3 regions of the Kitasatospora sp. NPDC056731 genome follow, and region 3 is predicted to be linked to each of the others. Evidence: riboswitches for the same ligand, from Rfam matches in the RefSeq annotation. Region 3 holds a riboswitch; each other region holds the start of a gene.
What was found. Region 3 has a riboswitch for cobalamin ahead of AB0R04_RS19610 (HoxN/HupN/NixA family nickel/cobalt transporter). Riboswitches for the same ligand answer to the same signal wherever they lie in the genome.
Positions count from the first base shown of each region.

Region 1: it holds a riboswitch for cobalamin, as region 3 does, so the genes downstream of both, AB0R04_RS26395 (CoA-acylating methylmalonate-semialdehyde dehydrogenase) here and AB0R04_RS19610 (HoxN/HupN/NixA family nickel/cobalt transporter) in region 3, are expected to answer to the same signal.
Region 2: it holds a riboswitch for cobalamin, as region 3 does, so the genes downstream of both, metE (5-methyltetrahydropteroyltriglutamate--homocysteine S-methyltransferase) here and AB0R04_RS19610 (HoxN/HupN/NixA family nickel/cobalt transporter) in region 3, are expected to answer to the same signal.

Region 1 covers NZ_JBFBNR010000028.1:92,415-102,204, forward strand. Annotated here, with positions in the region: gene mmsB (3-hydroxyisobutyrate dehydrogenase) at 1-316, opposite strand, end outside; gene AB0R04_RS26385 (enoyl-CoA hydratase/isomerase family protein) at 313-1,386, opposite strand; gene AB0R04_RS26390 (acyl-CoA dehydrogenase family protein) at 1,386-2,525, opposite strand; gene AB0R04_RS26395 (CoA-acylating methylmalonate-semialdehyde dehydrogenase) at 2,533-4,032, opposite strand; cobalamin riboswitch at 4,250-4,441, opposite strand; gene AB0R04_RS26400 (BlaI/MecI/CopY family transcriptional regulator) at 4,707-5,141, shown strand; gene AB0R04_RS26405 (M56 family metallopeptidase) at 5,132-6,079, shown strand; gene AB0R04_RS26410 (MarR family winged helix-turn-helix transcriptional regulator) at 6,279-6,815, shown strand; gene AB0R04_RS26415 (ATP-binding cassette domain-containing protein) at 6,819-8,333, opposite strand; gene AB0R04_RS26420 (ABC transporter permease subunit) at 8,330-9,181, opposite strand; gene AB0R04_RS26425 (ABC transporter permease) at 9,178-9,790, opposite strand, start outside.
Region 2 covers NZ_JBFBNR010000028.1:71,656-81,445, reverse strand. Annotated here, with positions in the region: gene AB0R04_RS26340 (CbiQ family ECF transporter T component) at 1-922, shown strand, start outside; gene AB0R04_RS26335 (ATP-binding cassette domain-containing protein) at 919-2,607, shown strand; gene AB0R04_RS26330 (ECF transporter S component) at 2,604-3,497, shown strand; cobalamin riboswitch at 3,527-3,749, shown strand; gene metE (5-methyltetrahydropteroyltriglutamate--homocysteine S-methyltransferase) at 3,914-6,229, shown strand; gene metF (methylenetetrahydrofolate reductase [NAD(P)H]) at 6,286-7,203, opposite strand; gene folP (dihydropteroate synthase) at 7,318-8,178, shown strand; gene AB0R04_RS26310 (bifunctional 2-methylcitrate synthase/citrate synthase) at 8,299-9,447, opposite strand; gene prpB (methylisocitrate lyase) at 9,468-9,790, opposite strand, start outside.
Region 3 covers NZ_JBFBNR010000017.1:57,478-67,267, reverse strand. Annotated here, with positions in the region: gene aroC (chorismate synthase) at 1-639, shown strand, start outside; gene AB0R04_RS19640 (shikimate kinase) at 636-1,157, shown strand; gene aroB (3-dehydroquinate synthase) at 1,150-2,241, shown strand; gene aroQ (type II 3-dehydroquinate dehydratase) at 2,250-2,678, shown strand; gene AB0R04_RS19625 (AAA family ATPase) at 2,854-3,654, shown strand; gene AB0R04_RS19620 (DNA-formamidopyrimidine glycosylase family protein) at 3,735-4,544, shown strand; gene AB0R04_RS19615 (metalloregulator ArsR/SmtB family transcription factor) at 4,564-4,947, opposite strand; cobalamin riboswitch at 5,029-5,243, shown strand; gene AB0R04_RS19610 (HoxN/HupN/NixA family nickel/cobalt transporter) at 5,273-6,385, shown strand; gene rpmG (50S ribosomal protein L33) at 6,535-6,699, opposite strand; gene rpmB (50S ribosomal protein L28) at 6,849-7,085, shown strand; gene rpsN (30S ribosomal protein S14) at 7,085-7,390, shown strand; gene AB0R04_RS19590 (GTP-binding protein) at 7,387-8,562, shown strand; gene rpsR (30S ribosomal protein S18) at 8,575-8,811, shown strand; gene rpmF (50S ribosomal protein L32) at 8,857-9,030, shown strand; gene AB0R04_RS19575 (aminopeptidase P family protein) at 9,121-9,790, shown strand, end outside.

The DNA of each region.
Region 1 (9,790 bases), on a different contig from region 3:
AGTCGACGAAGAGCGTTCCCGGGCGGGCGGCGGGCAGCAGGTCCGCGTAGGCGGCCAGCACGTGCCGGCCGGCCGGCAGCATGCTGATGACGACGTCGGCCTCCCGCACCGCCTCGGTCGCGGACCGCGCCGGACGGACGCCGCTCTCCGTCCGGGACGCCCGCCGCAGTGCCTCGGGCGCCAGGTCGTAACCGGTCACGGTGTGTCCGGCCGTGGCGAGGTTGGCGGCCATCGGGCCGCCCATGTTGCCGAGTCCGATGAATCCGATGACTCCGTTGAATCCGTTGACTCCGTTGAATCCGTTGCGGTGGGTCACCAGCGCTCCAGGGGTGTGGTGGGGGCCAGGCCGAGTTCCCGGTCGCCGAGCGGGGCGAAGTAGCGGGCCACCGTGGCGGGCTCGACGGCGCTCAGCGTCGACGGGTTCCACCGCGGGGAGCGGTCCTTGTCGATCACCTGGGCGCGGATCCCCTCGGCCAGGTCCGGCGTGGAGAGCGCCGCGCAGGAGGTCCGGTACTCCTGGTCGAGGACGGCCTCCAGCGGGCCGAGGGTGCGGGCCCGGCGCAGGGCGGCGAGGGTGGCCTTCACGGCGGCGGGCGAGTTGGCGGCGATCCGGTCCGCGGCCTCCTTGGCCTCCGGTTCGCCGCTGTCCCGCAGGCGGTCGAGGATCTCCTCCACGGTGTCGGCCCCGTAGCAGTGGTCGATCCACGCCCGCCGACCGTCCAGCACGCCGGCCGGTGCGGGCCCGACGTTCCGTTCGAGGGCGTCGTGCACGGGGAGTTCGGCCAGGTCGTCCAGCAGCGCGGGCAGCCGCTCGGCCGGGACGAAGTGGTCGGCGAGGCCGCAGAGCAGCGCGTCCGCGGCGCCGACGGAGCCCGCGGTCAGGGCCAGGTGGGTACCCAGCTCGCCGGGGGCGAGGGCGAGCAGGTAGGTGCCGCCGACGTCGGGGACGAAGCCGATGCCGGCCTCGGGCATGGCGATGCGCGTGGTCTCGGTGACGATCCGGACGCTACCGTGGGCGGAGACCCCGACCCCGCCGCCCATCACGATGCCGCTCATGAGCGCGACGTAGGGCTTGGGGTAGCGGGCGATGCGGGCGTTGAGGCGGTACTCGTCGCGCCAGAACTCCTCCACCGCGCCCGGGTCCGCGCCGGTGGCGGCGCGGTGGATGGCGACGATGTCGCCGCCGGCGCAGAAGGCCCGCTCACCGGCGCCGGAGATGACCACGGTGTCGACCCGCTCGTCCTCCTCCCACGTGTCCAGGGCTTCGGAGATCCTTTGCACCATGCCGTGGGTGAGGGCGTTCAGGGCCGCGGGGCGGTTGAGGACGATCAGGCCGGCCCGGCCCTCGCGGTGGACCAGGACCTCGTCGAGGTCGTTCCCGGCCATCACGCGGCCCCGGTCAGGCCGCGGGCGACGATGACGCGCATGATCTCGTTGGTTCCTTCCAGGATCTGGTGCACCCGCAGGTCGCGGACGATCTTCTCGATGCCGTACTCGGCCAGGTAGCCGTAGCCGCCGTGCAGTTGGAGCGCCTGGTTGGCCACCTCGAAGCCGGTGTCGGTGGCGTGCCGCTTGGCCATCGCGCACAGCTCCGGCGCTCTGGGGTCCCCCCGGTCCAGGGCCGAGGCGGCCCGCCAGAGCAGCGACCTGGCCGCCTCCAGCTCCGTGGCCATGTCGGCGAGCCGGAACTGCAGCGCCTGGGCGTGCAGGAGCCGGGCGCCGAACGCCTCGCGGTCCGCCAGGTAGCCGGTGGCCCGCTCCAGGGCGTCCTGCGCTCCGCCGAGGGAGCAGGCGGCGATGCCGAGCCGGCCGCCGTTCAGCCCGTTCATGGCGATCCGGAAGCCCTCGCCCTCGGCTCCGAGGAGGCGGTCGGCCGGGAGCCGGACGCCGTCCAGCCGCACCTGGCGGGTGGGTTGGGCGTTCCAGCCCATCTTCTTCTCGTCGGGCCCGAACGAGACGCCGGCGTCCTCGCGTTCGACGACGAACGCGGACACCCCGCCGGCCCCCGGTCCGCCGGTGCGGGCCATCACCAGGTAGACCTGGGAGACCCCTGCGCCCGAGATGAACTGCTTGACGCCGTCGAGGACCCAGTGCGCCCCGTCCCGGCGGGCTCGGGTGGTCAGTGCCGCCGCGTCCGAGCCCGCGCCGGGCTCGGTGAGGCAGTAGCTGGCGGGGGTCGCCATGGCGCTGAGGCCCGGCAGCCACCGGGCGCGCTGGGCGTCGTCGCCGTAGCGGTCGATCATCCAGGCGACCATGTTGTGGATGGACAGGTAGGCGGCGATGGACGGGCAGCCGGTGGCCAGCGCCTCGAACACGAGGACGCCGTCGGCGCGGGTGAGCCCGGAGCCGCCGGACTCCTCGCGGACGTAGACACCGGCCAGGCCGACGTCCGCCGCCTTGCGCAGCACGTCCACCGGGAAGTGCTTGGCCTGGTCCCACGCGACCGCGTTCGGCGCCAGGTGTTCGCGGGCGAAGGCCCGGGTGGTCGCCGCGATGGCGAGCTGGTCCTCTGTGAGGTCGTGCACGGCGCCCTCAGCCCATCGTCGGGATGGTGAAGCTCGCGCCCTCCTTGACCCCGGAGGGCCAGCGCGAGGTGACGGTGCGGGTGCGAGTGTAGAAGCGGATCGAGTCCGGCCCGTGCTGGTTGAGGTCGCCGAACCCGGAGCGCTTCCAGCCGCCGAAGGTGTGGTACGCGACCGGCACGGGGATCGGCACGTTGACGCCGACCATGCCGGTGTTCACCCGGCGGGCGAAGTCCCGTGCCGTGTCGCCGTCCCGGGTGTAGATGGCCACGCCGTTGCCGAACTCGTGCTCGCCGGGCAGGCGCAGCGCCTCCTCGTAGTCGGCGGCGCGGAGCACGGTCAGGACGGGGCCGAAGATCTCCTCCCGGTAGATCCGCATGTCGGGCGTGACGCGGTCGAACAGCGAGGCGCCGAGGAAGTAGCCGTCCTCGTGCCCCTCCAGCCGGAAGTCCCGCCCGTCGACGACGAGTTCGGCGCCCTCCTCGACCCCGAGGTCCAGGTAGCCGCGGACCCGCTCCAGCGCGTCGGCGCCGACCAGCGGGCCGAAGTCCGCCGCCGGGTCGTCCGAGCGCCCGACCTTCAGCGCGGCGATCCGCTCGACCAGTTTGGCCACCAGGGCGTCGGCGGTCTCCTCCCCCACCGGGACGGCCACCGAGATCGCCATGCAGCGCTCGCCGGCCGAGCCGTAGCCGGCGCCGATCAGCGCGTCCGCGGCCTGGTCGAGGTCGGCGTCCGGCATCACGACCAGGTGGTTCTTGGCGCCGCCGAAGCACTGCGCCCGCTTCCCGTGCGCGGCGGCGGTGGCGTACACGTACTGGGCGATCGGCGTGGAGCCGACGAACCCGACCGCCTGCACCCGAGTGTCCTCCAGCAGGGTGTCCACGGCCTCCTTGCCGCCGTTGACCACGTTCAGCACGCCCGGCGGCAGCCCGGCCTCCAGGAACAGCTCGGCCAGGCGCAGCGGCACCGAGGGGTCGCGCTCCGAGGGCTTGAGGACGAAGGCGTTGCCGCAGGCGATGGCGGGTGCGGCCTTCCAGAGCGGGATCATCGCGGGGAAGTTGAACGGCGTGATGCCCGCGACCACGCCGAGCGGCTGGCGCATCGAGTACACGTCGATGCCGGTGCCCGCGTTGTCGCTGAACTCGCCCTTCAGCAGGTGCGGGATGCCGGCGGCAAACTCCACGACCTCCAGGCCGCGTTGGATGTCCCCGTGGGCATCGGCCACGGTCTTGCCGTGCTCGGCGGACAGCAGCCGGGCCAGCTCCTCCTTCTCCTGCTCGACGAGTTGGAGGAAGCGCAGCAGGACGCGGGCGCGCCGCTGCGGGTTCCACGCGGCCCATGCGGGCTGGGCCTGCGCGGCATCGGCGATCACCGCCTCGACCTCGGCCCGGCTCGCCAGCGGCACCCGGGCCTGCACCCGGCCGGTGTTGGGGTCGTACACGTCGCCGAAGCGACCGGAGGTGCCGGCGGTGGGCTTGCCGGCGACGAAGTGGGTCAGTTCTCGGACCATCGGGTTCCTTCTCTCGACAGGGGTGGGGAGAGGAGGAGGATCGGAGGCCGCCGCCGGTCGGCGGGCACACGGTGGTGCGCCCCGCGACACGGGCGTACGGCGGCAGAACGGAACGTCAGGGCGTCGGGGCCCCGGCGGCCGTGGGCACGGGACAACCAGGAGCAGCAGTGGAGCGGGAGCAGCCCGGAGTCATGCGTGTCGTCTCCATCCTCGTGGAAAACACGGAAACACCCGCGGCCGGTATCCTGACTCCCGGATCACCGCACGCCCCCAGGCCTTCCCGGCTGGCTGCCAGTGGCCTTCGTCTGCGAGGACGAACTCCCCGGTCACAGTGGCGGGACCGTGCCGGACTCACACCGGCTTCCCTGACACCGCGGACCTGCCGTCGACCATATAGTTGGACGTCCTAGTAAGTCCAGAGGCCCGCACGCGCGTTGCGCCATCGGCTTTCCACCGCGCCGAGCGGCACGTGACCGGACGGTGTCCGCGATCAGGCACCCGGCAGCGCGGGGCCACGAGCCCGTAAAGTTAGCTGAGGCACACCTAAGCAACACAGGCCGAGCCCATCTTCGCCATACCGGCGCGGGCGGGCCTCGGCCGCCGACCGCTGTCGGCGCCGGAGGCGTGCCGGCCGGGAGTGTGCCTTCCGGGAGTGTCGGGACAGGGAGAACGATGTGAGGGTCGGTCGGGACGCCAGGCGTCCGCACGGGGAGCTGGTCGCGGACGTGCTGGCGGTGTTGTGGGCGGCCGGCGAGCCGCTGACCGCCCAGCAGGTCAAGGAGGCGCTGGACCACGGGCTGGCCCGCACCACCGTGACGACGATCCTCACCCGCCTGCACGAGAAGGGGACCCTGGTCCGCAGCCGCCCCGCGCGGTCCTTCGCCTACGCCCCGGTGGAGGACGCCGCCGGACTGGCGGCCGGGCGCATGCGCCGGGAGTTGGAGAAGGAACCGCAGCGGGACCTCGTGCTGAAGCGGTTCGTCTCCTCCCTGTCCGAGGACGACGAGGACGTCCTGCGCCGCCTGCTCCTCGATGCCCAGACCGAGGCCGCGACCACGACCGCGACGAACTCCGGCAGGCCCGGGCCCGAGGACGACGCATGGGCCTGATCCTGACGATCGTCGCCCTGGCTCTGCTGCTCCCCTGGGCCGCGGCGCCCGCCGCACGCCGCTTGGCCCTGCTGCTCCCTCCGCGCGAGGCCTCGCTCGCGCTCACGGGCGCGGCCGTCCTGCTGGCGGGCGGCACCGTCGCGGCACTCGCCGGGCTGTTCCACGTCCCGTTCCTGGCAGGCCTGGAGCACCTGCCGCTGTCCGGCGTCGTCGCCCGGTGGCCGGCCGTGGTGCCGGTGTCCTGCGCTGCCGGGGCCGCGCTGGCCGTCCAGGCCGTACGGCTGACGCTGCGGTGGCGCGGGCACCGCGTGCTCCTCGCCCGTGCCTGGGGCCTGACCGCTGACGCGACGAGCGACGGCGACCTGCTCGTGGTCGCGGGCAAGGACGCCGAGGCCTTCGCCCTGCCCGGCCACCGGGGGCGCCCCGGCCGCGTCGTCGTCTCGGCCGGCATGCTGAGCGCGCTGGGCCCGGCGGAGCGCGCGGTGCTCCTCGCCCACGAGCGCGCCCACCTGCGCGGGCGCCACCACCTGCTGTCCGCCGCCGTCGACCTCGCCGCCGCCGTACACCCGGCGTTGGCCCGGCTGCGGGCCGACCTCGACTACCACCTGGAACGCTGGGCCGACGAGCAGGCCGCCGCCGCGGTCGCCGACCGGCGCACCGCCGCGACCGCCATCGCCCGGGCGGCCCTGGCCGGATCGCCGTCCGCCCGCCGAACCGCCGGGCCCCTGCTGTCCGTGAACACCGGCCCCGTGCCCCAGCGCGTCCAGGCCCTCCTGGGCCCCGCGCCCGCCCGCCCGACCGGCCGCAGGGCGCGGGCCGCCGTCGCCCTGGTCGCCGCCGTCACGGTCGCGGCCCTGCTCAGCGCGGCCTTGGCCTACGGGCTGCACGAGTACGTCGAGTACGCGGCCCGGACCTTGAGGGCTCACGGCACGGTCTGACGACATCGATGTAGACCAACCGTGCGGGTCCGGGTATGGTGAGGCTCGGCTTACCCGTGCGGGCCTTGGCGCAGCCGCCCGCCCTCCGGCGATCAGCGGCCGCGTTCACTCCGGCCTCCGGGCTCGGCATCCCCGCGCGGGTGCCGCCACCATGGCCCCGGCCCGAGAACACGGCGGCCACCGGACGATGGGACCTGGCGTGTACGACGGGAGGACGGGCTCGACGAGCCCCTTCGAACAGACCGTCTACCTCCTGTCGACGGCCGGCAGGGCGGTCGACCGGCTGCTGGCCGACCGGCTCGACGCGAGGGGAATGGGCCCGGCCCATCAGGCGCTGCTGTCCGCACTCGCCCAGCTGGGGCCGCACGGGCGCCGCGACCTCACCGAGCACGCCGCCGCAACCGCCACAACCGGGACCGACTCCGCCCAGGCGCTGGACGAACTCCTGTCGGCAGGCCTGGTGCACTCCATGGTCGTCCAGATCGGCGGGCGGCAGGAGGTGCTGACGATCACCCCGGCCGGGCAGGCAGCACTGGACGTGCTGCACGACGACGCATCCGCCGTCCAAGGCGACCTGCTCGCCTCGTTGACGAAGGGCCAGCGCGCCGAACTCAACTCCCTGCTGCGGCGGGTGTGCACGGCGGCCGCCCGCGGCGCGGGACACCGCACACCCTCGCCCTCGGGCCCCGGCTGGGTGCTCACCGGCGGACAGCGCCGACGGTGGATCTCCGAGTAGGAGTCAGCGGACGCCGGCGGGCTGCTGCGCGGTGAGCGGTGCGGAGTGGGGGCCCGCGAGAGGCAGGACGTGGTCGGCGTGGCCGGTGACGAGGGGGAGGTCATGGCTGACGAGGACCACCGCCAGGCCCCGGCTGGTGCGCAGGTCGTCGAGGAGGTCCATGAGCGCGGCGGCGGTGTCGGTGTCGAGGGCGGAGGTGACCTCGTCGCAGAGCAGGACGTCGGGTTCGGCGGCCAGGGCGCGGGCGAGGGAGACGCGCTGGCGTTGGCCGCCGGAGAGTTCGTGGGGGTGGCGGGTCGCGTAGTGCGGGGGCAGGCCGACGGCCGTGAGCAGTTCGGCGACGCGCTCCTCGCACCGGGCAGCGGGAAGGCCGAAGTGCAGCTTCAGCGGCCGGGTGAGGGTGGCACCGACGGTGTGGGCCGGGTTGAGGGCGCCGAGGGGGTTCTGGGGGACGAGCTGGATGCGGCGGCGCTGGTCGCGGCTGCGGCGCCGGTAGGACGGGGCCAGGTGTTCGCCGTGGAGGACGACGCTGCCTGACTCGGGCCGGTGAAGGCCGGCCAGGGTGCGCAGCAGCGTGCTCTTGCCGCATCCGGACGGGCCGGTGATCCCGGTCAGCGTGCCGGGCATCAGGACGAGGTCGACGGCGGCGAAGACGCGGTGGCGGGTGCGGACCGTGCCGATGCCGGCGCTGAGCGCCTTCACCTCCACGACGGGCGACATGCCGGAGGCGGCCCTGGTACGAACGCGTGCGGCCTGCACGGCCGTTGCCGGCACAACCCCGGCCACAGCCCCAGCCACCGCCGCAGCCCCAACCGCAGCCGGGGCCCCAGCCGGGGCCGCAGCAAGGCGGTCGGGCCACAGGGCCAGAACGTCGTCGGCGCAGCGGGCGACGAAGTCGGGGTCGTGGCTGGTGAGGGCGATGGCGAGGCCGTCGGAATCGGCGATCTCGCGCAGCAGGTCGGCGATGTCGTCGCGCAGGGCCGGGTCGAGGCCGGCGGTGGGTTCGTCGAGGAGGAGGATCTCGGGCCGTCGGGCGAGGGCGCGGGCAAGCGCGACACGCCGCTGCTGACCGCCGGACAGGCCTGCGGGTCGGCGGTGTTCGAGGCGCTCGCCGGCCGGCAGGCGGACGGCGCGCAGCAGGTCGGGTACGGAGGTTCGGCGGCGGTCGGCGGCGGTCTCGGTCAGGAGGCGGTCGACGCGCATGCGCGGGTTGAGGTCTGAGCCCGGGTCCTGGCCGACGAAGGCGAGCTTGTGGCGGCGAAGGCGGCGCAGGTCCTCGGGCGGGAGGGCGAGGATGTCGTGGCCGAGGACGTCGAGGGTGCCGGTGGTGACGCGGGCGCCTGGTGGGAGGGCTCCGGCGAGGGCGCGCAGGAGGGTGGTCTTGCCGGCGCCGGAGGGGCCGGTGACGGCGGTGACCCGGCCCGGGGTGAGGGTGAGGGTGGCGTCGGTGAGCAGGGGCGTGTCCGCGAGGGCGATGGACAGGCCCGTGGCGCGGGCGGCGGGGGCGGCGGTGCTCACAGCGGGGTCTCCGGGGTCGGCCGGGCGGGGGCGAGGGCTTCGGCGGCGAGGTTGACGCTGATGGCGAGCAGCCCGATGGCCAGGCACGGCGCGCCGACCGCCCAGGGGTTGAGGGTGATCCCGGCGGCGTTCTCGCGGATCATCAACGCCCAGTCGGCTTCCGGGGGTTGGGGGCCGAGCTGGAGGAAGGCGGCGACCGAGACGATGTAGACGCCTTCGACGAAACGCAGGCCGAACAGGGCGAGGAGGGTGGAGCGCAGGTTGGGCAGCACCTCGCGGACCGTCAGGTGCCACAGGCGTTCGCCGCCGACGGCCGCGGCCTCGACGTAGCCGGTGGCGGCGATGGGGGCGGCTGCCGCGGCGACGATGCGCACGGCGTAGGGAATGCCCAGGAGGGTGGCGGCGGCTGCGACGGCCAGGCGTCCGCCGGCGGGCCAGGCCAGGGCGATGAGCATGATGGCGAGGACGGAGGGCAGGAGGATCGTCAGGTCGGCGGCGCGTTCGATCCATCGGCCGAGCCGGGGCCGCAGGACGGCGAGGATGCCGAGGACGGTGGCCGCCGCCGTGACGACCAGGGCGATGGCCACGGCTGTGGCGATCAGGGGTGCGCCGCCGGTCAGCAGGCGGCTGAGGACGTCGCGGCCGAGCTGGTCACCGCCGAGCGGCGCGTCGCCGCCGGCTTCGGCGTAGGGGAAGGTGACGGGGGTGTCGATGGGGTGAGGGGCGAGGAGCGGTCCGGCGAGGGCGAGGAGGACGAGCAGGAGCGCGGGGACGGCGCGGACGAGCACGTGCCTCCTTCGCCGGGTGGCGGGCGCGGGGGCCGCTGCGGTCGGGGCATCGGCGGTCATCGGCGCTCCTCTCCGAGGGCGGTGGTGCGGATGAGGTCGGCCAGCAGCAGGAGCAGGCTGATGGCGGCGCCGGCCGCGGCCACGACTCCGGCGACGAGCGGGGTGTCACGGTCGGCGATGGCCCCGGCCAGGACGGCGCCGATGCCGGGGTAGTTGAAGAGGGTCTCGACGACGACGGTGCCGCCCAGCAGCATGCCGGCGGAGGTGGCGATGCCGACGGCGATGGCGGACAGGGCGCCGGGGAGCATGTGGTGGCTGAGGATGCGTCGGCGCGCGAGGCCGTCGAGGACGGCGGCCTGGACGTGCGGCAGCGCGGCCTGGTCGGCGAGCGCGCCGCGCACGATGCGGGTGTTCCAGCCGATCTGGGGGATGGCCAGTGAGAGCACCGGCAGGACGAGCATGGTCCAGGACTCGGGGGCTCCGTCGGGGCCGGTGAGGGTGACGGCGGGCAGCCAGCCGGTCCACTGGGACAGCAGGAGTAGGAGGGCGACGGAGACGACGAACTCCGGGAGGGCGAACGCGGCGGTGGAGGCGGCGTCGATGGCGCGGTCGGCGCGTCCGCCGGGGCGCAGGGCGGCCCAGCTCCCGAGCGCGAGGGCGCCGATGGTG
Region 2 (9,790 bases), on a different contig from region 3:
CCGGTGCGTCTTCGCCACCGGCATCACCCCGCACGACCACCTGCTCTTCTCGCTCCCGCACCTCCCCACGCCCGCCTGGTACGCGGGCATCCGGATCGGCGGGCCGGTCTCCCTGGAGGCGACTCTCTCCGCCGCCTTCGACGGGCTGCGCCTGGCCTGCCTGATCTGCTGTATCGGCGCCGCCAACACCCTCGCCAACCCCAAGCGCGCCCTGCGCGTGCTGCCCGGCGCCCTGTACGAGCTGGGCGTCGCCGTGACGGTGTCGCTGAGCGTCGCGCCGCAGCTGGTGCAGAGTGTCCAACGCGTCGCCCGGGCAAGGCGGTTGCGGGCCGGGCAGCGGAAGGGCGTCCGCGCGCTGCGCAGCATCGTCGTCCCGGTGCTGGAGGACGCGCTGGAGCGTTCGCTGCACCTGGCCGCCGCGATGGACTCGCGCGGCTACGGCCGCTCCGGCACCGCGACCCGCCGCTCCCGCCGCGTCACCGGCGCCCTGATGCTGCTCGGTATGTGCGGCCTGTGCGCCGGGGTGTACGGGCTCCTGGACGGAACCGCCCCCGCCGCCCTGGGGCTTCCGGCCTTCCTCGCGGGCGCCCTGCTCTGCGTGGCGGGGCTGATCCTCGGTGGTCGGCGCGTGCGGCGCACCACCTACCGGCCGGACCGCTGGCGGGCCGCCGAGTGGGCCGTCGCGGGCTGCGGGGTGATCGCCGCCGTTCTGCTGTTCGCCACCGTCGGCTACGCCGCCACGGATCTCAACCCCTCGCTCTACCCGCTCAGTTGGCCGAGCCTGCCGCTCGTCCCGGTGCTCGCCCTGCTGCTGGCCGGCGCCGCCGGGGTGATCGCGCCGCCGCCGGGCCGTACCCCGGTGCCCGCCACCGGGACCCGCCGCACCGGCACCGACCGCACGACCCCCGAGGTGAGCACGTGATCCGATTCGACCAGGTCGGCGTGGTGTACGACGGCGAGACCACCCCTGTCCTGCGCGACGTCGACCTGCACATCCCGGAGGGCGAGCTCTGCCTGGTGGTCGGCCGCACCGGCGTCGGCAAGTCGACCCTGCTCGGCGCCGTCAACGGCCTCGTGCCGCACTTCACCGGCGGCACCCTGCGAGGCAGGGTCACCGTGGACGGCCGGGACACCGCGCACCACCCGCCGCGCGAACTCGCGGACGTGGTGGGCGTGGTGGGGCAGGACCCGCTGGCCGGCTTCACCACCGACACGGTGGAGGAGGAACTGGCCTACGTCATGGAGCAGTTGGCCGTCCCGCCGGAGGTGATGCGCAAGCGCGTCGAGGAGACCCTCGACCTGCTCGGCCTCGCCGACCTGCGCCACCGCGCCCTGCACGAGCTCTCCGGCGGCCAGCAGCAGCGCGTCGCCATCGGCTCGGTGCTCACCGCGCACCCGCGCGTCCTGGTCCTGGACGAACCGACCTCGGCGCTCGACCCGACCGCCGCCGAGGAGGTGCTCGCGGCCGTCACCCGCCTGGTCCACGACCTCGGCGTCACCGTCCTGCTCGCCGAACACCGCCTGGAGCGGGTCGTCCAGTACGCCGACCGCGTCGCCTACCTGCCCGGTGACGGCACGGTCGTGCACGGGCCGCCCGCCGAGGTCTTCCGGCACACCGCGATCGCGCCGCCCGTCGTCGACCTCGGGCGGCTGGCCGGGTGGCGGCCGCTGCCGCTCTCCGTCCGGGACGCCCGGCGCGCCGCCGCCCCGCTGCGGGAGCGGCTCACCGATGTGCCCGTTCCTCCGCCGCGCCGGGCAGCGGTGGCGGGGGAGCGGGTGCTGGACGCCCGGGGGGTGGTCGTCCGGTACGGGCCGGTCGCCGCCGTCCGGGAGGTCGGGCTGGAGCTGCGGGCCGGCGAGGTCACGGCGCTGATGGGGCGCAACGGCTCGGGCAAGTCCTCGCTCCTGTGGGCCCTCCAGGGCTCAGGCCCGCGACAGGGCGGCAGCGTGCAGGTCTTCGGCGCCGACGGAGGGCCGGCCGCGGACCCCAAGCGGCTCTCCGCGACCAGGGCCCGGCAGCTCGTCGGGCTCGTCCCGCAGACCCCGACCGACCTGCTGTACCTGGAGACGGTCGCCCAGGAACTCGCCCAGAGCGACCTGGAGGCCCGCAGCGCCGCCGGCCCGACCGCAGCCGGCCAGACCGCAGCAAGCCCGACTACAGCAGGCCCGACAGCGCGCCAGATCCTCGACCGGCTCGCCCCCGGGATCCCCGACGGCACCCACCCCCGGGACCTCTCCGAGGGCCAGAAGCTGGCCCTGGTCCTGGCGATCCAACTGGCCGCCGCGCCAAGGGTGGTGCTGCTGGACGAACCCACCCGAGGGCTCGACTACCACGGGAAGGAGGCGCTCACCGGCATCGTGGACGCCCTCGCCGCCGAAGGCCGTACGGTCGTCGTCTCCACCCACGACGTCGAGTTCGTCGCCGCCGCCGCCGACCGGGTGGTGGTGATGGCCGAGGGCGAGATCGTCGCCGACGGCCCCACCGCCGAGGTCATCGTCGCCTCGCCCACCTTCGCCCCCCAGACCGCCAAGGTCCTCGCCCCGCTGCCCTACCTGACCACCCGGCAGGTGGCCGAGGCCCTGGAGCCCGCCGAGGCCGCCCGGTGAGCGCCGTCCGGATCCCCGGCCGGGCCCGCGTCGTCGCGGCCCTGGCCGCCTTCATCGGCCTGGTCGCCTTCACCTGGCCGTTCGTCGTCGCCCCCGGAAAGTTCGGCTCCTCCTACGCCCCGCCGCTGATCTTCGGCGCCCTGCTGGTCCTGGTGCTCGCCGTCGTCATCGCGGAGATCGCGGCCGGCGGCATCGACGCCAAGGCCCTCGCCATGCTCGGTGTCCTGTCCGCCGTCAACGCCGGGCTGCGCCCGCTCGGCGCCGGCACCGCCGGAGTGGAGACGGTCTTCTTCCTCCTCGTCCTGGCCGGCCGGGTCTTCGGCCCGGGCTTCGGCTTCGCCCTCGGCTGCACCTCGCTGTTCGCCTCCGCGCTGCTCACCGGCGGCGTCGGCCCCTGGATGCCGTACCAGATGTTCGGCTGCGCGTTCGTCGGCATGCTCGCCGGGCTCCTGCCGAGAACCCGACGGCGGCGCTGGGAGGTGGCGATGCTGGCCGCGTACGGGGCGTTCTCCGGGTACCTCTTCGGCTTCCTCCTCAACCTCTCCTTCTGGCCGTTCTCCACCGACCCGAACAGTTCCATCGCCTACCTGCCGGGGCTGCCCTTCACCGAGCAGTGGCACCGCTACCTGCTCTTCGACCTCGCCACCTCGCTCGGCTGGGACACCGGCCGGGCCGTCACCACCTTCACCGCCGTGCTCGTCGTCGGCCCGGCCGTCCTCACCGTCTTCCGCCGCGCGGCCCGCCGCGCCAACTTCGAGCCCATGGTGCGCTTCGAAGCCCCGGACGGTCGACGAGTCATCGCGAACGGCACCGCGAACGGCACCGCCGTCGGCTCCGCGAGCGGCTCCCCGAGCGGCGAGGGAGTCTCACCATGCGGACGGCTTCCGTGAATTCCGCGTCGGCCCCGGCGGTTTGCCCCTAAGCTGGCGGCGCAGCTGGTTCGTCCTGCCCGCCAGGCAGGACGTCGCAAGAGGGAACCCGGTGGGAATCCGGGACTGCCCCGCAGCGGTGAGTGGGAACGACCGCCGTCATACGCACTGGACCCGGGACGGGTCTGGGAAGCGATGGCCAGTAGGTACCGGACGCCAACAGGCCCGGTGCGCCCACGAGTCCGAAGACCTGCCCGTTGCCCGCCCGCGGACCGTTCCGCGTGCGGATATCCCGGTGACCTCGTGGGCGGGTCGGCGACCATACCAGGCGGGTCCGGCACGCGCATCGTCGCGAGCCGCCGTCCGGTTCGTCATCCCTTCGCGCTCTCGTCCCGTCCCCGGGCACTTGAGGAGCCAGACTCGCGAAGGAGAGTCCCTTGACCACGAAGTCCGCAGCCGCGGCAACCAGGGCCACCGTGCACGGCTACCCCCGGCAGGGCCAGGGCCGGGAGCTGAAGAAGGCCGTCGAGGGCTACTGGAAGGGCACGGTCACCGCCGACGCCCTGCAGGAGACGGCGGTCGGCCTGCGTCGGAAGAACTGGGCGCAGCTCGCCGGGGCCGGTGTCCTGGAAGTGCCCACCGGCGACTTCTCGCTCTACGACCACGTACTGGACACCACGGTCGCCGTCGGCGCGATCCCGCCCCGGCACCGGGATGCGGTCGAAATCGACGCGCTGGACGGCTACTTCGCCATGGCGCGCGGCACCCAGGAGGTCGCGCCGCTGGAGATGACCAAGTGGTTCGACACCAACTACCACTACCTGGTGCCCGAACTCGGCCCGGACACCGTCTTCACCGCGAACCCGGCCAAGGCCGTCGGGGAGTTCCGGGAGGCGCTGGTGCTCGGCCACACCGCACGCCCCGTGCTCGTCGGTCCCCTCACCTACCTGCTGCTCGCCAAGCCCGCCCCCGGTGTCGCCGAGGACTTCCAGCCGATCACCCTGCTGGACCGGCTGCTGCCCGTCTACGCGCAGCTGCTGGCGGACCTGAAGGCGGTCGGCGCCGAGTGGGTGCAGCTGGACGAGCCCGCGCTGGTGCAGGACCGCACCCCGGCCGAGCTGAACGCCGCCGCCCGCGCCTACCGTGAGCTGGGCGGCCTGGCGGACCGTCCGAAGCTGCTGGTCGCGAGCTACTTCGACCGTCTGGGCGAGGCCCTGCCGGTGCTGGCCAAGGCCCCGGTCGAGGGCCTGGCGCTGGACTTCACGGGGCCCGCCGCGGCGAACCTGGACGACCTGGCCGCCGTCGGCGGGCTGCCCGGCAAGCGGCTGGTCGCCGGGGTGGTCGACGGCCGCAACATCTGGATCAACGATCTGGAGAAGTCGCTGGCCACCCTGGCGACCCTGCTGGGCCTGGCCGAGCGGGTCGACGTCGCCCCGTCCTGCTCCCTCCTGCACGTGCCGCTGGACGCCGCCGCCGAACGCGACGTCGACCCGCAGATCCTGCGCTGGCTCGCCTTCGCCCAGCAGAAGGCCAGGGAGGTGGCGCTGCTGGCCCGGGGCCTGCGCGAGGGCACGGGGGCGATCGCCGCCGACCTGGCCGCCAACCGCGCCGACCTCGCCTCGCGCGCCAACTCGCCCATCACCCACGACCCGGCGGTGCGCGCCCGCACCGCCGCCGTCACCGACGCGGATGCGCGCCGCGCCCAGGCCTATCCGCAGCGGGCCGAGGCCCAGCGTGCCCGGCTCGGCCTGCCGCTGCTGCCGACCACCACCATCGGCTCGTTCCCGCAGACCTCCGAACTGCGGGTCGCGCGGGCCGACCTCACGGCGGGCCGGATCGACGCGGCGGCCTACCGGGAGCGGATGGAGACCGAGGTCCGGGAGGTCATCGCCTTCCAGGAGAAGGCCGGACTGGACGTCCTGGTGCACGGCGAGCCCGAGCGCAACGACATGGTCCAGTACTTCGCCGAACAGCTCACCGGCTACCTCGCCACCCGGCACGGCTGGGTCCAGTCCTACGGCACCCGGTACGTGCGCCCGCCGGTCCTGGCCGGGGACATCTCCCGCCCGCACCCGATGACCGTCGACTGGTTCCGCTACGCGCAGGGCCTGACCGACCGCCCGGTCAAGGGCATGCTCACCGGCCCCGTCACGATGCTCGCCTGGTCCTTCGTCCGCGACGACCAGCCGCTCGGCGACACCGCCCGCCAGGTCGCCCTCGCCCTGCGCGACGAGGTCACCGACCTGGAGGCCGCGGGCGCCGCCGTAGTCCAGGTCGACGAGCCGGCCCTGCGCGAGACCCTGCCGCTGCGCGCCGCCGACCGCCCGGCGTACCTGGCGTGGGCCACCGAGTCCTTCCGCCTGGCTACCTCGGGCGTCCGCGCCGATACCCAGGTCCACACCCACATGTGCTACGCCGAGTTCGGCGCGATCATGACGGCGATCGACGAGCTCGACGCGGACGTCATCTCGCTGGAGGCCACCCGCTCGCACATGGAGGTCGCCGGAGAGCTCGCCGGGGCCGGCTACCCGCGCGAGGTCGGCCCGGGCGTCTGGGACATCCACTCCCCGCGCGTCCCCAGCACCGAGGAGGCCGTGGAACTGCTGCGCGCGGGCCTGGCCGCCATCCCCGCCGAGCGGCTCTGGGTCAACCCCGACTGCGGCCTGAAGACCCGCGGCTGGACGGAGACCCGCGCCTCGCTCGACAGCCTCGTCGGCGCCGCCCGCCACCTGCGCGCGGAACTCGCCGGCTGACCCGCCGGCGACACGCCCCGGCCGGGCACCGCACACCCCGCGGCGCCCGGCCCGTTTCACCCGGACCCGGGAAGCCCCAGGTTCTGGTAGATCTCCGTCGTCACCGTGGAGAAGTTCATGGTCATGAAATGCAGCCCGGGAACTCCCTCGGACAGCAGGCGCCGGCACATTCCGGTGGCGTGATCGATGCCGATCGACCGGACGGCCTTCGGGTTGTCCTGCTGCCTCAGCATGCTTTCGGAAAGCCCATCGGGAATGGCTGCGGTGGTCAGTGTCGGAATCCTCCGAAGTGACCGGATACTGGTCACCGGCATGATCTCCGGAATGACCGGAACGGTGCAGCCGGCCGATTCCAGTCGATCCCGGAAACGGAGGTAGCTGTCCACGTCGAAGAACATCTGGGTGATGGCGTAGTCGGCTCCCGCCCGGCACTTCTCGATGAAGTGCCTGATCTCGAAATCCCAGTCGGGGGACCTCGGGTGCAGGTCGGGGAACGCGGCCACGCCGACGCAGAAGTCGCCGGACTCCTTGATCAGCCGCACCAGGTCGGCGGCGTACTCCACCCCGTCGGGGTGGCGGTGCCAGGTGCCCAGCGGATCGCCCGGCGGGTCGCCGCGCAGCGCCAGGATGTTGCGAACCCCCTGGTCAGCGTAGTGGCCGAGGATGTTCCGCAGTTCGGCGACGCTGTGGCCGACCGCGGTCAGGTGGGCGGTCGGCGTGAGGGTGGTCTCCTGCGCGATGCGGCCGGTGACGTTCACCGTCCGCTCCCGCGTCGACCCGCCGGCGCCGTAGGTCACCGAGACGAAGGTGGGGGACAGCGCTTCCAGGCGCCGGATCGCATTCCACAGGCCGACCTCCGCTTCGGCGCTCCGGGGCGGCATGAATTCGAAGGAAGAGGAAAGCCTGCCGGTCGCGAGGAGTTCGCGGATGGAGGTCGCCCGATCCGTGCGCGTGGAGGGGATTCCGAGTTTCATGGCAGGAGGTTAACCAGCCGGGCTCCCGGTAGTCCTCAAGTGTCCACCCTGTGATACGAATTTTCCCGGGACGCGAGTGGGGAGGCGTGCGGAGTGAGGCGGCACAATGTGGGCATGAAAAGACCTTCGCAGGTATTGTCGGGGCTGCCCGAATGGGACCGGTGCGCGGTGATGGGAGTCGTGAACGTGACCCCCGACTCGTTCTCGGACGGCGGCCGCTGGCTGGACCCGGGGCGCGCGGTGGACCGAGGACTGCTGCTGGCCGAGCAGGGCGCCGACATCGTGGACGTCGGCGGCGAGTCGACCCGGCCGGGAGCGACCAGGGTGTCCGAGGAGGAGGAACTGCGCCGGGTCCTGCCGGTGGTGCGCTCGCTCACCGACAAGGGTGTCCTGGTCAGCATCGACACGATGCGGGCCCGGGTCGCCGAAGCGGCGGTGGAAGCCGGCGCCCGGATCATCAACGACGTCAGCGGGGGCCGGGCCGACGCGGGCATGGCCGGCGCCGCGGCCAGGGCCGGAGTGCCCTTCGTCGTCATGCACTGGCGCGGGCAGTCCGCCCGCATGGACGAGCTGGCCGCGTACGAGGACGTCGCGGCCGAGGTGATCCGTGAGGTCGCACGGCAGATGGACACGGTGGTGGCGGCCGGGGTCGACCCCTCCCAGGTCATCGTGGACCCCGGCCTCGGCTTCGCCAAACGCCGACAGGACGACTGGGCGCTGCTGGCATCGCTCGACGCCTGGCGCGTGCTGGGGCGCCCGCTCCTGGTGGCGGCCTCGCGCAAGCGCTTCCTGGGCGAGCTGCTGGCCGACCCGCGGACGGGCGAGGCCCGTCCGGCCCGTGAACGCGACGCGGCCACCGCGGCGGCCAGCGTCCTGGCCGCCGCGCAGGGCGCGTGGGCGGTGCGGGTGCACGAGGTCCGGGACACGGCCGACGCCGTCCGGGTCGAGGCCGCGATCCGAACCAACCGGGCCTGAGAGAGGAAGTACGCGCCATGCCACGTCCGACCGGGCGGAAGATCTACGCCCACGCCAGCGCGCCCGCCCGCCGGCGGGCGGGCGCCTGGCGGTCGAGCCGGACCGCCGCAGCCGCGTTCCCTACGCCGTGCTCGGTGACAGCCCCGGCACCGGGCGCTGGCCGGGGCCGTCGTAGCGGGCGAGCGGGCGGATCAGCGAGTTGTGGGCGAGCTGTTCGGTGATGTGGACGGTCCAGCCGGTGATGCGGCTCATCACGAAGAGGGGGGTGAAGACGGGGGTGTCGAAGCCCATCAGGTGGTAGGCGAGGCCGGCGGGGTAGTCGAGGTTGGGGTGGATGCCCTTGCGTTCCAGCATTGCCTCGCGCAGTGCGGCGTGCAGGGCGGCCAGCCGGGCCGTCTCGGGGTCGGTGCTGCGGGCCACCAGGTCGTCCAGGGCGGCCTGCATGATCGGGACGCGGGAGTCGCCGTGCCGGTAGACGCGGTGGCCGAAGCCCATGATCTTCCGCTTGGCGGCGAGTGCCTCGTCGAGCCACCGCACGGCCCGGGCGGTGTCGCCGATCTCCTCCAGCATGTGCATCACGGCCTCGTTGGCGCCGCCGTGCAGGGGGCCCTTGAGTGCGCCGATCGCGGCGGTGACGGCGCTGTAGAGGTCGGAGAGGGTGGAGGTGACGACGCGGGCGGTGAAGGTGGAGGCGTTGAAGCTGTGCTCGGCGTACAGCACGAGGGAGATCTCGAAGCAGCGGACCACCTCGGGGGCGGGCACCGCGCCGAAGCACATGTGGAAGAAGTTCTCCGCGTAGCCGAGCTCGGGGTCCGGCGGGATGGGCGCGAGGCCCTGGCGGCGGCGCTGGTCGGCGGCGACGACGGTGGGCAGTTTCGCCAGCAGGGTGAGGGACTTGGCGAGGTGGGGCGCGGGGCGGCCGTCGTCCTCGGTGGGGTCCTCGGCGCCGAAGAAGCTGACGGCGGTGCGCAGCACGTCCATCGGGTGGCAGGTCTCGGGCAGCTTGGCGAGCAGTTCGGCGGTGGTGCGGTCGAGCGGGCGCAGGGCGGCCTCGCGGGCCCGGAACTCCCGGAGCTGTCCGGGGTCGGGCAGTTCGCCGTGCCACAGCAGGTACGCGACTTCCTCGAAGGAGCGGTGGGCGGCGAGGTCCTGGACGGGGTAGCCGCGGTAGGTGAGGGAGTTGGTCTCCTGGATGATGGTGGAGATCCCGGTGGTGTCGACGACGACACCGGCGAGGCCGCGGTGGATCCCGGGTGCGGTGGTGGGCATGGCTGGTCTCCGATGCGGGGTCAGGCGCCGGGCGGGAGGGTGAAGTCGAAGACGGCCGAGTCGAAGGCCGCGTAATCCTGGTAGCCGAGGAGTTCGTACAGCCGGGAGCGGGTCTGCATCCGTGGCAGCAGCGACTCCTGGGTGCCCTCGGCGGCGAGGGTGCGCAGGCCGTCCTCGACCGCGCCCATGGCCAGGCGCAGCAGGGTGACGGGGTAGAGCGCGATCTCGTACCCGAGGTCCTGGAGGGTGCGGGCGTCGAGCAGCGGGGACTTGCCGAACTCGGTCATGTTGGCGAGCAGCGGGACGTCGACGGCCTTGCGGAAGGCCTCGAACTCGGCCTCGT
Region 3 (9,790 bases):
CCGCTGCCCTCGGACGAGGCGCGGCTGGACGCCGACCCGGTGCGCTGCCTGGACGCCGACGCCTCGAAGGCGATGGTCGCCGAGATCGACCAGGCCCACAAGGACGGCGACACCCTCGGCGGCGTGGTCGAGGTGCTCGCGTACGGCGTGCCGGTGGGTCTGGGCTCACACGTGCACTGGGACCGCCGGCTGGACGCCCGGCTGGCCGCCGCGCTGATGGGCATCCAGGCGATCAAGGGCGTCGAGGTCGGCGACGGCTTCGAGCTGGCCCGGGTGCCCGGCTCGCAGGCGCACGACGAGATCGTCCCGACCCCCGAGGGCGTCAAGCGCACCTCCGGCCGCTCCGGCGGCACCGAGGGCGGCCTGACCACCGGCGAGGTGCTGCGGGTGCGTGCCGCCATGAAGCCGATCGCCACCGTGCCGCGGGCGCTGCAGACCCTGGACGTGCGCACCGGCGAGCCGGCCAAGGCGCACCACCAGCGCTCGGACGTCTGTGCCGTGCCGGCCGCCGGGATCGTCGCCGAGGCGATGGTCGCGCTGGTGCTGGCCGACGCGGTGAGCGAGAAGTTCGGCGGTGACCACGTCTCCGAGACCCGCCGCAACGTGCAGGGCTACCTCGACAACCTGATCATCCGATGACCGTTCCGGTCGTTGTGCTGGTCGGCCCGCCCGGCAGTGGCAAGTCCACCGTCGGGCGGGCCCTGGCCGAGCGCCTGGGCGTCGGATTCCGGGACACCGACGCCGACATCGAGGCGTTGGCCGGCAAGCCCATCCCGGAGATCTTCATCGACGAGGGCGAGCCGCACTTCCGCGAGCTGGAGGTCCGGGCCGTGCGCACGGGCGCCACGGAGCACGACGGCGTCCTGGCGCTCGGCGGCGGCGCGGTGATGGCCGAGGCCACCCGCGCCCTGCTGCGCGAGCTGCCGGTCGTCTTCCTGGAGGTCCCGCTGGCGGACGCGGTCAAGCGGGTCGGCCTGGACGCCCCGCGCCCGCTGCTGGCCATCAACCCGCGGGCCCGCTGGCGCGAGCTGATGGAGGCCCGCCGGCCCCTCTACCTGGAGGTGGCCACCGCCGTCGTCGACACCGCCGGCTGCACCCCCGAGCAGGTCGCGGACGCCGTACTGGAAGCACTGGAGCTGAAGACCCCCCATGACTGACCCCATCGTCAGGATTCACGTCGGCGGCAGCGCCGGCCACGACCCGTACGACGTGCTGATCGGGCACCAGCTGCTCGGCGAGCTGGCGCCGCTGATCGGCACCCGCGCCAAGCGGGTCGCGATCATCCACCCCGAGGCGCTGGCCGCCACCGCCGACGCCATCCGCGAGGACCTGCTCGGCGAGGGCTACGAGGCGATCGCGCTCCAGGTGCCCAACGCCGAGGACGCCAAGAGCGCCGAGGTCGCCGCGTACTGCTGGTCGGTGCTCGGGCAGACCGGCTTCACCCGCAGCGACGTCGTCGTCGGCCTCGGCGGCGGCGCCACCACCGACCTGGCCGGCTTCGTCGCCGCCACCTGGCTGCGCGGCGTCCGCTGGATCTCCATGCCCACCACGCTGCTCGGCATGGTCGACGCGGCCGTCGGCGGCAAGACCGGCATCAACATCGCCGAGGGCAAGAACATGGTCGGCGCCTTCCACCCGCCGGTGGGCGTGCTGGCCGACCTCGACACCCTGGCGACCGTGCCCAAGCACGACTACGTCTCCGGCCTCGCCGAGGTCATCAAGTGCGGCTTCATCGCCGACCCGGCCATCCTCGACCTGATCGAGGCCGACCCGGAGGGCGCCAAGACCCCGGACGGCCGGCACACCGTCGAGCTGATCCGCCGCGCCATCCAGGTCAAGGCCGACGTGGTCTCCGGGGACCTCAAGGAGTCCGGCCGGCGCGAGATCCTCAACTACGGCCACACCCTCGGCCACGCCATCGAGCGCAACGAGCGCTACAAGTGGCGGCACGGCGCCGCGATCTCCATCGGCATGGTCTTCGCCGCCGAACTCGGCCGCCTGGCAGGCCGGTTGGACGACGAGACGGCCGACCGGCACCGCACCGTGCTGGCCTCCGTCGGGCTGCCGCTGCGCTACCAGGCGGACGCCTGGCCGAAGCTGCTGGACGCCATGAAGATCGACAAGAAGTCGCGCGGCGACCTGATCCGCTTCATCGTCCTGGACGGCCTCGGCAAGACCTCCGTCCTGGAGGGCCCCGACCCGTCCCTGCTGGTCGCCGCCTACGCGGAGGTCTCGGCGTGACCAGGGTCATGGTGCTCAACGGCCCCAACCTCGGGCGGCTCGGCAGCCGCGAGCCGGACGTCTACGGCGCCACCTCCTACGCCGGGCTGGTCGAGCGCTGCACCGCGCTCGGCAAGGAGTTCGGCTTCGAGGTCGAGGTGCACGAGACCAACTCCGAGCAGCAGATGGTGGAGTGGCTGCACGAGGCGGCCGACGGCAAGGTGCCCGTGGTGATCAACCCGGGCGCGTTCACGCACTACTCGTACGCGATGCGGGACGCCGCCTCGCAGCGCACCGCGCCGCTGATCGAGGTGCACATCTCCAACCCGTACGCCCGGGAGACCTTCCGGCACACCTCGGTGATCGCCGCGGTGGCCTCCGGCACCATCGCGGGATTCGGGCTCGGCTCGTACGAGCTGGCCCTGCGCGCCCTGGCCGAGCAACTCACCACGCGCTGACGCCTGGTCAGCGGCCCGGCGGCGGACTGTGCCCGCCGCCGGGCCGCCGTGTAGTCTCCCCGCTGAGAGGTGTCGGGAGGTGACCGTGACGCAGTACGCCGGGGGTGGGCACGTCCCGCCGCGTCCCGCCGCTCCGCCGGGGCCGCAGCCGTCGGGGGCCGCCGCGCCGCCGCCGGTGCCGCCCGCTCCGGCTCCTGTTCCCGCCGCTGCGCCGCCGGCTCCGGCCGCTCCGGTGCCGCTCGTTCCGGTGCCGCCTGCTCCCGTGCCGCCCGTTCCGGCTCCTGTTCTCGCGCCCGCTCCGGCCGCACCTGCGCCCGCGCCCAGTGCGCCGGTCCCCGTCGGGGCCACCGGGCACTTCGTGCTGCCCTCCGGCGCGCCCGTGCAACTCCCCGCCCACCCGCCGCAGCGGCACGCGCCCGCCAGTCCGATCGCCGTCCTGCTGATCGGCCCGGCCGGGGCGGGCAAGACCACCGTCGCCCGGTACTGGGCCGAGCGCCGGCCCAGCCCGACCGCGCACATCAGCCTGGACGACGTCCGCGAGTGGGTGCAGTCCGGCTTCGCCAACCCGCAGTCCGGCTGGAACAACGCCTCCGAGGCGCAGTACCGGCTGGCCCGCCGCACCTGCGGCTTCGCCTGCCGCAACTACCTCGCCAACGGCATCTCCTGCATCATCGACGACGCCGTCTTCCCGGACCGCCCGGCCATCGGCCTCGGCGGCTGGAAGCGGCACATCGGCCCCGGCATGATCCCGGTCGTGCTACTGCCCAGCCTGGACTCCGTGCTGCACCGCAACGCCCGGCGCGGCGGCACCCGGCGGCTCGGTGACGAGGAGGTGGCGCGGATCCACGGCCGGATGGCCGGCTGGTACAACTCCGGGCTGCCGATCATCGACAACTCGTACCTGGACGTGGCCGGCACCGCCGCCGAGCTGGACCGCGTCATCCTGGCCCGGCTGATGGGCATGCCGGTCCGCTGACCTGCGACGATCCGGCGCTGTCGGTGCCGACTGCGATGATGTGCGGGTCCTGTCGAACCACCCCGGGGGAGCTGACGCCCGTGCCGGAAGGCCACATCATCCACCGCCTCGCCGCCGAGAACCGGAAGGCCTTCGGCGGCCGCCCGGTCGAGGTGTCCAGCCCGCAGGGCCGGTTCGCCGACGAGGCCAAGGCCATCGACGGGCAGCTGCTCACCGCGGCCGAAGCCGTCGGCAAGCACCTGTTCCTCGGCTTCGAGGAGGGCGGCTGGGTGCACGTCCACCTCGGCCTCTACGGCGGCTTCGCCTTCGGCACCGGGCCCGCGCCCGAGCCGGTCGGCCTGGTCCGGCTGCGGCTGGCCAACGACGACGGCTACGCCGATCTGCGCGGCCCCAACACCTGCGCGCTGGTCACCGGCGCGGAGAAGGCCGCCGTCGCCGCCCGGCTGGGCCCCGACCCGCTGCGCGCCGACGCCGACCCGCAGGCCGCCTGGCGCCGGATATCGGCCAGCCGGACGACCGTCGCCGCGCTGCTGATGGACCAGAAGGTGCTGGCCGGGGTGGGCAACGTCTACCGGGCCGAGGTGCTGTTCCGCCACGGGATCGACCCGTACCGCGCCGGTCGCGACCTCACCCGGGGCGAGTGGGACGCGATCTGGGCCGACCTGGTCGCCCTGATGCGCGAGGGCGTCGGCGCGGGCCGGATCGACACCGTCCGCCCCGAGCACACCCCCGAGGCGATGGGCCGCCCGCCGCGCGTCGACGACCACGGCGGCGAGGTGTACGTCTACCGGCGGGCCGCGATGCCCTGCCTGGTCTGCGGCACCGACGTCCGGACGGAGCAGCACGCCGCGCGCAACCTCTTCTGGTGCCCCGCCTGCCAGGCGGCCTGACCAGGCCCTGTCCGGCTGGTCAGCCGAAGGCCGCGGTGGGCTCGTGGTGTTCGGCGGCGGCGCACGCGTCGAGGAGGGGGCGCATGGCCTCGTCCACGAGCCGGTAGCGCACGACCCTCCCGTCCTTGTCCCCGGTGACCACGCCCGCGGTGCGGAGCAGTCGCAGAGCCTGGGACACGGCGGGGTCGCGCATGCCGGTGGCGACGGCGAGGTCGGAGACGGCGAGCGGGCCGGCCCGGTGGAGGGCGAGCAGGAGGGCGAGCCGCCCGGGGTCGGCGAGCAGGGAGAACCGCTCGGCCCAGGTGCGGACGTGGGCGGGGTCGCCGATCGCGGCGATGGCCTCGCAGACCCGGTGTCCGTCGATGGTGCGGTGGCCCGCGCGGTCGGCCGGTACGAGATGCATGCGCACATTGTTGCAGGAGGGGGCCTGTGATCCTGGACACCTGCGCAGGTGCGCAGCCTTGCAAGGGTGGGTCCTGGCCCCTACGGTGTTCCCCGCCGTGGTGCTCGGGAAGACCGGTGACGGATCCTCAGGGGTCCCAGTCCGGAGCGGCCCTCGCCACTGTGATCGGGCCATCGTGATCGTCGACGATGGAGAGACGTCCGTACCCACGACGCCACTGGGAGCCTCGCGCACCTGGGAAGGCGGGTACGGGACCCCCGTAAGCCAGGAGACCGGCCACGGCATCTCACGAAGTGTTTCCACGAGGTGCTGGAGCGTGACCCGAATGACCCTGCCCGAAACCGCCGCCGCCGAGGCGCCGGCGACACCGTCCGTGCTGCCCACGTTCCGCTGGAAGCGCGAGGACACCGTTCGCACGGCCGGGCTGATGGGGGTGATCCTGGCCATGCACGTGGTGGCGTTCGGGACGCTCATCTTCCTGGTCGCGCCCCACAACTACGCGGTCGGCACCCAGGTCTTCGGCGTGGGCCTGGGGATCACCGCGTACACCCTCGGCATGCGGCACGCCTTCGACGCCGACCACATCGCGGTGATCGACAACACCACCCGCAAGCTGATGGCGGACGGCAAGCGGCCGGTCTCGGTCGGCTTCTGGTTCGCCCTCGGGCACTCCTCGATGGTGGTGCTGATGGCCGCCCTGGTGGCGGGCGGCGCGCAGCTGGCCAGCACGCTGATGGACGACGACTCGACCACCCACAAGTGGCTCGGGATGGTCGGCACGACGGCCTCCGGCGCGTTCCTCTACCTGATCGGCGCGCTCAACCTGGCCGCGCTGCTCGGCATCCTCAAGGTGTTCCGGGCGATGCGGGCGGGGTCGTACGACGAGGCGCAGTTGGAGGAGCACCTCAACTCGCGGGGCTTCATGGCCCGGGTGCTGAACCGGGCGACCCGCTCGATCACCCGGCCCGGGCAGATGTTCCCGGTGGGCATGGTGCTGGGGCTGGGCTTCGACACCGCGACCGAGGTCACCCTGATGGTGATGGCCGGGTCGGGCGCGGCGGCCGGGCTGCCCTGGTACGCGATCGTCTGCCTGCCGCTGCTGTTCGCGGCCGGGATGAGCCTGTTCGACACCCTGGACGGGACGTTCATGAACTTCGCGTACCAGTGGGCCTTCGCCAACCCGGTCCGGAAGGTGTACTACAACCTGACGATCACCGGGCTGTCGATCGCGGTGGCCTTCGTCATCGGCACCATCGAGCTGGTCGGCGTGCTGCACGAGAAGCTCGATCTGACCGACCCGGTCACCGGCTGGATCGCGGGCATCTCGCTGGACAACGTCGGCTACGCGATCGCCGGGCTGTTCGTGGTGGTCTGGGCCGCGGCGATCGCCTACTGGAAGCTGGCCCGGGTGGAGAAGCGCTGGGTGGCCGCCGAGTAGCGACACGGCTGCGAGCGGCGACGGCACCGAGCAGCGACGGCGCCTCCCCCGGGATCCCGGGGGAGGCGCCGTTTCGCCGCTGGGGGGCGGTACGGGTCGCTGCCGGTCGGCGTCTCGTCGGTGCGGGGTTCAGCTCGGGCGGGCGGGGTTCAGCGCTCTTCGCGGAAGTCGACGTGCCGGCGCGCGACCGGGTCGTACTTGCGCAGGACCATCCGGTCCGGGTCGTTGCGGCGGTTCTTGCGGGTCACGTACGTGTAGCCGGTGCCGGCGGTGGAGCGGAGCTTGATGACGGGGCGCAGTTCATTGCGGGCCATGGGTGTCCTCCCGGGTTGGCGGGTTGGCGGGTTGGCGGGTTGGCGGGGTGTTCGGGGCCGGGGCGAAACCGTACACCGAAATGGAAGTCATTTTCATCTGGTGTAGCGTGAGCTCCGTCCCGCCCATTCCCGGACGCCAGGGAGCACCCATGTCCGCCCACTGCCAACTCACCGGCCGCAGGCCCGGATTCGGCAACGCGATCTCGCACTCGCACCGCCGCACCCGCCGCCGCTTCGACCCCAACATCCAGCACAAGCGCTACTGGCTGCCCGGCGAGGGCCGGTACGTCCGGCTCACCCTCAGCGCCAAGGGCATCCGCACCATCGACACGATCGGCATCGAGGCCGCCGTCGCCCGCATCCGCGCCCGAGGGGGGAAGGTCTGATGGCCAAGCAGAGCAAGATCGCCAAGAACGAGCAGCGCCGCGCCGTCGTGGCCCGGTACGCCGAGCGCCGCGCCGAGCTCAAGCGGATCATCGCCCACCCCGGCACCGCCCCCGCCGAACGCGCCGCCGCCCAGGCCGAACTCGCCCGCCAGCCCCGTGACGCCAGCGCCACCCGGATCCGCAACCGCGACGCCGTCGACGGCCGCCCCCGCGGCTACCTGCGCGCCTTCGGCCTCTCCCGGGTCAACCTCCGCGTCCACGCCCACGCCGGCCACCTGCCCGGCGTCCGCAAGGCCAGCTGGTGAGCGGCGTGGACGGGATCAAGCTGCCCGTGGTGGTCGTGGCCGGCCTGCACGCCGCCGAACGCCGCGCCGCCGTCTGGGAGTTGGCCGCGGCCGCGGTGGACGCGGTGGTCCTCCACCACGACCTGCGGGAGGCCTCGCAGGGCGTCGTCCACCGCGAACTGCGCGACGCGGGAGGCGGGTTCGACGCCGCCGACGTCCCGCTGGTGAACGACTGCCCCTGCTGCGCCCTGCGCGAGGACCTGCTGCCGCGACTGCTGCGGATCGCCGACGAAGGCCGGTACGGACTCGCGATCGTCGAACTGTGGGGCGGCAGCGACCCGCACCCGGCCGTCGAGGTGATCGCCGGGGGAGAGGCGGGCGGCCGCCATCTGGAGGACGCCGTCGAACTCGCGGGCGTGGTCACGGCCGTCGACCCGGACCGGCTGATCGGCGAACTCTCCGTCTCCGACGACCTGGTGGACCACGGCGAGCACACCGCCCGCCAGGACCAGCGGACCCGCGCGGAGGCACTCGCCCACCAGGTCGAGTACGCCACCACCCTCGCCGTCCCGCGCGCGACGGCGCACGCGCCCGGGCTCGCGCTGCTCCGCCAGCTCCACCCCACCGCCCGGGTCGTCCGGCTCGGCACCGGCGCGCTCACCCGGGCCGCCCTCGGCGGCTTCGACGTCGCCGCCGCCCGCGACCGGGTCAACCCGGCGATCGCGCTGCTCCCGCAGGAGAGCGACGAGGCCGGCGTCACCACGCTGGTCTGGGAGCGCCGCCGCCCGTTGCACCCCGAGCGGCTGCACCGGGCGCTGGAACTGCTCGTGCCCGCCGCCCAGCGCAGCCGCGGCCGCTTCTGGCTGGCCAACCGGCCCGACCTGATGCTCGCCTGGGACGCCGCCGGGGCCAACCTCGCCGTCGAGGAGTGCGGGCCCTGGCTCACCTCCCTGCCCGACGCCGCCTGGGAGCTGTACCCGCCCGCCCGCCGGGCCGCCGCCGCCCTCGACTGGCACCCGCTGCACGGCGACCGGGTGCAGCAGCTCAGCTTCACCGCCGAGGGCCTGGACGTCGACGGCGTCACCGGGCTGCTCGACTCCTGTCTGCTCACCGACGCCGAACTCGCCGCCGGCGAACCCGGCTGGAAGGCCCTGCCGGACGCCTTCCGGGACCTGCTCGACCCCGTTCACTGAGGAGCCGTCACTGTGCGTAAGCGACCGAACCCGCCCAAGGACCGGCCGAACCCGCTGTTCGCGGCCGGCGTCGAGTACATCGACTACAAGGACACCGACCTGCTGCGGCGCTTCGTCTCCGACCGCGGCAAGATCCGGAGCCGCCGCGTCACCCGGCTCACCGCCCAGCAGCAGCGCGCCGTGGCCAGGGCCGTCAAGAACGCCCGCGAGATGGCCCTCCTCCCGTACGCCGCCGGCACCACCCGGTAGCCGTCCCCACCGCCACCACCGCCACCACCCGACAAGGAGCCCCCGATGGCCGTCCCCAAGCGCAAGACGTCCCGCAGCAACACCCGGCACCGCCGGGCCCAGTGGAAGGGCAAGGCCCCGAAGCTCGTCCCGATCACCCTCAACGGCCGCGAAATGCTCGTCCCCCAGAACCTGGTCCCCGCCTACCGCCGTGGCCTGATCGACCCGGAGGGGGCGTAGCGACCACAAAGAGGGCGTGCGGGGGCGGGAGCGCGCCCTGTCGGGGGTGCTCGGCGGGCGGATCGGGGTGGGGGTTCGTAGGCTCGACGCATGTCTGATGCGTACGCGGGTCGGCGGGAGCGGGTGAGGGAGCACTGCAGTGCGGCCGGGGCCGATGCGGCGCTGATCACCCGGGCGGCGAACGTGCGGTATCTGACGGGCTGCGCGCCCTGCGGGGCGACGCTGCTGCTGACCCGGGAGCGGGTGCTGCTGGCAGTGCCGGACGATCTGCCGGCGGACGACACCGGGGAGCACCTGATCGCGCCGGACGTCACCCAGGTGCCGGTGGCGGCCGCGGCGGACACCGCCCTGGCGGCGGCCGCCGCCGCCGCGCGACTGGGCGTGGCGGACCTCGCGGTGGAGGAGCACGACCTGACCGTCAGCCGCCACCGCGCGGTGGCGAGCCTGGCGGAGGGGGCCCGGCTGGCCGACCTGGCGCAGGTGGTCGAGCGGCTGCGGGTGGTCAAGGACGAGCACGAGATCGCCGACCTGCGGATCGCCGCCGAGATCGCCGACCAGGCGCTCGGCGAACTGCTGGAGTCGATCCTGGTCGGCCGTACCGAACGGCACCTGGCGATGGAGCTGGAACGCCGGATGATCGACCACGGCGCGGACCGGGCGGCCTACCCGGTGTCCGTCGGCACCGGCAGCCACTCCGGCCGGCCCGCCCACCAGCCGACCGACCGCCGGGTGGAGGAGGGCGACTTCCTCACCGTGGTGA